Linked DNA regions of Lacticaseibacillus paracasei subsp. paracasei. The protein of the gene in region 1 binds, or shares a complex with, the protein of each later gene. Links are inferred from orthologs where the notes say so. Each region holds a gene or a part of one and is shown on either strand. Other genes may lie near its edges. The genes, in order: pcrA and uvrB.

The links.
Region 2: the proteins of pcrA (region 1) and uvrB are in contact, whole or in part, in a crystal structure (PDB 7EGT), measured with the Thermus thermophilus proteins. The link is inferred for Lacticaseibacillus paracasei subsp. paracasei from one-to-one orthologs. Residues at the interface, in WP_096412145.1 of Thermus thermophilus: His654, Arg656, Phe657, Gln666, Asp668, Glu669, Lys680, Arg681, Leu682, Ser683, Lys685, Tyr686, Ala687; in WP_096411307.1 of Thermus thermophilus: Glu23, Leu25, Arg26, Asp27, Gly28, Glu29, Arg30, Phe31, Arg55, Glu326, Asp327, Phe328, Glu379, Ser382, Gln383, His398, Gly400, Arg401.

Annotation. Positions count from the first base shown.
Region 1 is NZ_AP012541.1:1,048,422-1,051,729, forward strand. The notes cover bases 223-3,200. They hold pcrA (DNA helicase PcrA), read left to right. Parts: upstream 223-572; coding sequence 573-2,828; downstream 2,829-3,200. Other genes in these bases: ligA (NAD-dependent DNA ligase LigA), read left to right, coding at 2,885-3,200. Also shown: LBPC_RS05255 (DUF898 family protein), read right to left, coding at 1-107; more of ligA, read left to right, coding at 3,201-3,308. UniProt on the Escherichia coli protein: A helicase with DNA-dependent ATPase activity. Unwinds DNA duplexes with 3'-5' polarity. Translocates on single-stranded DNA with 3'-5' polarity. Initiates unwinding more efficiently from a nicked substrate than double-stranded DNA.
Region 2 is NZ_AP012541.1:947,897-951,104, forward strand. The notes cover bases 181-3,058. They hold uvrB (excinuclease ABC subunit UvrB), read left to right. Parts: upstream 181-550; coding sequence 551-2,566; downstream 2,567-3,058. Other genes in these bases: LBPC_RS04775 (YfbR-like 5'-deoxynucleotidase), read left to right, coding at 181-345; uvrA (excinuclease ABC subunit UvrA), read left to right, coding at 2,834-3,058. Outside these bases: more of LBPC_RS04775, read left to right, coding at 1-180; more of uvrA, read left to right, coding at 3,059-3,208. UniProt on the Escherichia coli protein: The UvrABC repair system catalyzes the recognition and processing of DNA lesions. A damage recognition complex composed of 2 UvrA and 2 UvrB subunits scans DNA for abnormalities.

The DNA.
Region 1 (3,308 bases):
CAAATGCCTAGTGTAAAAATCGTGATCAAAGTGCCAAGAATCGTCCAGCCGACATAAGCCAACAAGCCACCATCAAAAAAAGAGTGCCGCCCATATTTCGTCTCCATAATCGTTGCTGCCTCCAACTTGTTTTCTCTAGTGTAGCAGAACTGATAGGCAGGGTGGAGGAGGATGCTTGAATTGTAGCCTTTGATTTATTGCCTACAGCCACAACAGAGACCGGTGGCAATGCGTTTTACTGCCATTTGAATAGAAAGAGAGAGCTGGCGGAGCGGCGATGGGCTCAGTGGTGACATTGTTCTTAAACGGGTGGGCTTCCCGTTTTAGAACAAGGCCAGACTTTGAAACCGCGCACTTTGCGGGTTCAAAGCTGTGCCCACCACGTTCCAGCCCAATCGCCGCGGAGCCAGCTCGGACCACAGGTGAAGACTCACGTCAGATAGGACGAGAAACCTTGTACATCTGATTTTAAAGAGGTCATGATTGACCACTCGCTCACGCTCCCTCCCAAAATTTGGTACAATAGGTCAAGGAATTTTTCACTTGGTTTTTCTGAAAGGACGATTCGTTAAATGGTAATGGATGCCGCATTAAAGGGTATGAATGATAAGCAATCTGAGGCGGTGTTGGCGACTGAAGGGCCAGTGCTGATTATGGCTGGTGCCGGTTCAGGCAAGACACGGGTATTGACTCATCGGATTGCTTATTTAGTTGAAGAAAAGCACGTCAATCCATGGAACATCCTTGCCATCACGTTTACAAATAAGGCCGCCCGTGAGATGCGCGAGCGGGTCGGCAAGTTGGTTGATGCTGAGATTGCGCGCGATATTTGGGTATCAACGTTCCATGCGCTCTGTGTCCGAATTTTACGACGCGACATTGACAAGCTGGGCTATAACCGTGCCTTTACGATTGCTGATCCTGCTGAGCAACTGACGCTAGTGAAGCATATTTTGGCTGATTTCAATCTTGATCCAAAGCGCTACGATCCTAAATCCATTTTAGGTGCTATTTCGAGCGCTAAAAATGAACTCGTGGATCCACAAACTTATGCCAATGAGCAGGCTAACAGTCCTTTCACCAAAGTTGTGGCGCAGGTTTATGCGGAATATCAAAAGCGTCTGCGCAGTGATCAGGCATTGGACTTTGATGATCTCATCATGCAGACCATCGTGCTTTTTGAAAAAGACAAAGAAACACTGGCATTCTACCAGCGTAAGTTCCGCTACATTCATGTTGACGAATATCAGGACACTAACGAAGCACAATACCAGCTCGTGCATATGTTGGCAGAAGGCTACCATAATTTATGTGTGGTTGGTGATGCCGACCAGAGTATTTATGGCTGGCGTGGTGCCAATATGCAGAATATTTTGGATTTCAAAAAAGACTATCCAAAGGCGCAAGTCGTTTTGCTTGAGCAGAATTATCGGTCAACTAAAACTATTTTGAGTGCGGCCAATGATGTGATTCAGAACAACCAGAATCGCCAAGCCAAAACGTTATGGACGGAAAATCGCGAAGGCGACAAGATTACCTATTACCGCGCTCAAAGCGAAACTGATGAAGCTATTTTTGTCATTCGCCGAATTGAAGCAGAGATCGCTGATAATCATCGCAAATATAGTGATTTTGCGATTCTGTACCGAACCAATGCCCAGTCGCGGGCGATTGAAGAAGCGTTTGTGAAGTCCAATATTCCATATAAAATGGTTGGCGGGCATAAGTTCTATGATCGCAAGGAAATTCGCGATGCGCTAGCGTATTTCCGGTTAGTGGTCAATCCGGAAGACGATATGAGTTTTAATCGAATTGTCAATGAACCAAAACGCGGTATTGGCAACACAAGCGTTGAAAAGTTAGAGGCCATTGCCAATGAGCATGACTGGTCCTTGCTGGAAGCAGCGGCGAATGCTGAACTCAGTCCGATTGCTGGTAAAGCTCGCGGACAGTTAGCTAAGTTCGGTAAAATGATCCAGCAGCTGGGTACACGGCGAAAAGATCTAAACGTGACCGAGATGATGCAGGCAATTCTTGAGGATAGTGGCTATTTATCAACACTGCGAGCGGCCCACAATCTGGAAGCCGATACCCGCATCGAAAACTTAGAAGAATTGCTTTCGGTGACCCAAGGATTCGATTCCCGGTATCAGCCGGAAAATGAAGACAGCGACATTTTCGTTGATTTTCTGGCTGAATTGGCGCTGTTATCGGATCAGGATGACGTTGAAGAAGATGCACAAGAAGTTACCTTGATGACCTTGCACGCTGCTAAAGGACTGGAATTTCCGGTTGTCTTTTTAGTGGGGATGGAAGAAGGACTCTTTCCATTGAGTCGGGCTTCCATGGATGAAAGCGAGCTCGAAGAGGAACGGCGCTTAGCTTATGTCGGCATTACCCGCGCCAAACAGAAGCTGTATCTGTCCAATGCCTATGGCCGGATGCTGTATGGTCAACGGCAAAACAATCCTGCTAGCCGTTTCATTGAAGAAATTAATCCTGACTTGTTGGAAGTCATTGGCACTACCCAGCCAAAAAGTGACATTCCATTTATTAATCGTACTGACCGCGCATTCAGCTCCCCGTATAGCCGGCACGCTGATCAAAAAACAGCAACACCCGTTACTGTGCAAGCCGCGCCAACAACAGGTGCAGGCAAAACCAGTTGGGAAGCTGGCGACAAGGTGAAGCATCGCAAGTGGGGGACTGGTACCGTGGTGAAAGTCACCGGTACCGGCGATGATCAAGAACTCGATATTGCTTTTAAAGACAACGGCATCAAACGACTGCTAGCTGCCTTTGCTCCGATTGTCAAAGTGGCATCATAAGCGTTCGCAGTTTGACTCAGAAATGTCGGGATGCATATTTTTAGAGGAGGCTCGCTGTGTTAGCAAAACCAGCTGCACAATTCACACTTGAAGAAGCTCAGGCGGAAGTCGAAAAGCTTCGGAAGCAACTGAATCAATGGCGTCTTGAGTATTACACCAAAGATGCGCCAACTGTGACCGATAACGTCTATGACGATCATTATCGCGATTTACAGGCACTCGAGGCGGCTTATCCCAAGCTAGTCACGCCTGATTCGCCAACTCAAGAAGTCGGCGATGTCATTAATTCGGACTTTGCCAAGGTGCAACACCCAATTCCGATGTTGTCGATGGGCGATGTTTTTTCGTTCGAAGAGCTGAGTGAATGGGATGCTCGCATGCAAAGCAATGTCGGCCATCCGGTGGATTACAATGTTGAGTTGAAAATCGACGGGTTGGCTTTATCTCTGATTTATGAAAACGGCAAACTCGTTCAAGGCT
Region 2 (3,208 bases), 100 kb from region 1 along the record:
AACTTTATCAAAAATGAAATTCCCCGTGACTTTCAGGATCGCTATCGTCGTCGTCTTTCTGAAGGCAAGGATGCAACGCTTGAAGGGCAGATCTTGAGTGTTGCTGATAAAATTGATCTGCTATACGAAGGTTTTGGCGAAATCGAGAAAGGCAATCCTGAACAGGTTTTTCTGGATATCTACTCCGAAAGCTTAAGCACGATCCTGCAATTTCGGAATCGTCCTAGCGTGCGCTACTTCTTGGAGGAAGTGTTGCCGGACATGCTTGATGAAAAATTTGCCAGCCGCGATCAGCTTGCTAAACTGACTAAAGAAACCATGGCAGAACATGAACCAAACAAGTAGCGAAAGTATGTTCGCTATGTTATAATAAGCAAGACAAAAGTTGGAATGCGCATCATGTCGATTCCAACTTTTTTGATGACGAAATTTTGTTTGGATAATGTAAAAATGCGTTCACTGGGGCCTTTTTCCTGCACGGATTGACACGTGTTCACCTTGTATTCGGAATGAATGATGCCCATGTGATTGTTTTATAGGAGGCATGTCGATGATCGAACGAATAGCCGATCGTAAATTTGATCTGGTTTCACCTTACCAACCAGCTGGTGATCAGCCACAGGCCATTGCCAAGTTGACAAAGGGCTTTGAAGAGGGTAAGAAAGAACAGATCTTGTTGGGTGCAACTGGGACTGGGAAGACCTTTACGATGAGCAACATCATCGCCAACTTGAACAAGCCGACCTTGATTTTGTCTCACAACAAAACATTGGCCGGGCAGCTTTATGGTGAATTCAAGGAATTCTTCCCGCATAACGCGGTTGAGTATTTTGTTTCCTACTATGATTATTATCAACCTGAAGCCTATGTCCCGAGTACCGACACGTATATTGAAAAAGACAGTGCGATTAACGACGAAATTGATAAACTGCGGCACAGCGCCACCAGTGCGTTGTTGGAACGAAATGATGTCATCGTGGTGGCCTCAGTGTCGTCAATCTTTGGTTTAGGTGATCCGCATGAATACAAGAATCATGTGCTGTCATTGCGAACTGGCATGACGATTGATCGTAATACACTGTTACGCCAACTTGTAGATATTCAATTTGATCGAAACGACATTGATTTTCAACGTGGTCGCTTTCGAGTTCGCGGCGATGTCGTTGAAATTTTCCCGGCCAGTCGTGATGACCATGCGATTCGAGTCGAGTTTTTCGGTGACGAAATTGATCGGATTACCGAAGTCGACGCATTGACCGGCGAAGTCATCGGGACACGTGATCATGTGGCAATTTTCCCGGCAACGCATTTCATGACCAGCGATGAACAGATGCAGCGAGCGATTAAGAGCATTGCTGCTGAGTTAGAGGCACAATTGAAAGTCCTGCGCAGTGAAAACAAACTGTTGGAGGCGCAACGGTTAGAGCAGCGGACGAACTATGATATCGAAATGATGCGGGAAATGGGTTTCACCAGCGGCATTGAAAACTATTCACGCCATATGGATGGCCGTAAGCCTGGTGAACCACCGTATACACTGCTGGACTTTTTCCCGAAAGACTTCAACATTATGGTGGATGAAAGTCATGTCACCATGCCGCAAATTCGCGGGATGTACAATGGCGATCGAGCGCGGAAGCAAATGCTGGTCAACTACGGCTTCCGTTTACCAAGTGCTTTGGACAACCGGCCATTGAAAATCAATGAATTTGAACAACATGTCCATCGTATTTTATATGTGAGTGCTACTCCTGGTCCTTATGAACTGGATCGGGTTCCTAAAGACGATATTGCTGAGCAGATCATTCGGCCAACCGGGTTGTTGGATCCGAAGATCGAGGTTCGACCGGTCATGGGTCAAATTGATGATCTTGTTGGTGAAATTAACAAACGGGTTGATGCTCACGAACGTGTTTTCATCACCACCTTGACCAAGAAAATGGCTGAAGATCTGACTGACTACCTGAAAGACATGGGCATCAAGGTTCGCTACTTGCATAGTGACATCAAGACACTTGAACGGACGCAGATTATTCGTGATCTGCGACTTGGCAAGTTTGATGTGCTGATTGGGATTAACCTTTTGCGTGAAGGGATCGATGTCCCTGAAGTTTCGTTGATTGCAATCTTGGATGCTGACAAGGAAGGCTTTTTGCGTGCCGAACGTTCCTTGATTCAAACCATTGGGCGGGCTTCACGTAACGAGCATGGCAAAGTCATCATGTATGCTGATAAGGTGACAGATTCCATGAAGGCTGCCATTGATGAAACCCAACGTCGACGGACGATTCAGGAGAAGTTCAACGAAGAACATCACATCACGCCAAAGACCATTATCAAACCGATTCGGGCAGCTATTTCCAGCTATGAACAATCAGATGATGATAAAGCCGAGGCCAAGAAGACTTTTGCTGAAGTTGATTATGAGGATATGAGCAAGGCTGATAAGAAGGAGTTAGTAGCAAACCTGCGCTCACAAATGCAGGCGGCAGCTAAGAAGCTTGATTTCGAGCAGGCAGCGTCATTACGCGACACAATTCTTGAATTGCAGGCTGATATGTCTTAATCAGATCGCACTTGCACGATGGTACCAAGTCAGCCAAGATTGCTTTGAACAGATCCGGTGAGCGCGAACCAGCCCGGTTAGAAACCGGAGCATAAGTGGCCTTGAACGTGATGGCCGGTCTTTGGCCATTGCGTTCAAGGTCCTTATGTGCAGGTTTTTGGGCTGGCGAGCGCGTTAAGGTGAGCGGTCAGAAGTCGGCGTATAAGCTGTTGTGGCAATGTGATTTTCGCCAATACTGCTTGCTAAAAATGAGGAGATCTTTTGTGAATGGCAAACGATAAAATTGTGATCCATGGGGCTCGTGCCCACAATTTAAAGAATATTGATGTGACGATACCCCGCAATAAACTGGTCGTGATGACCGGCCTATCTGGTTCAGGTAAGTCCAGTCTGGCTTTTGATACGCTTTACGCCGAAGGTCAGCGTCGTTACGTGGAAAGTCTCTCAGCATATGCCAGACAGTTTCTGGGACAGATGGAAAAACCGGATGTCGATTCGATTGACGGCTTAAGTCCGGCGATTTCGATTGATCAGAAAACCACTTCAAAAAATCCCCGATCAACTGTGGGAACAGTCACTGAAATCAACGATTACTTGCGCTTGCTGTGGGCACGTGTCGGGCATCCGATTTGTCCAAATGAT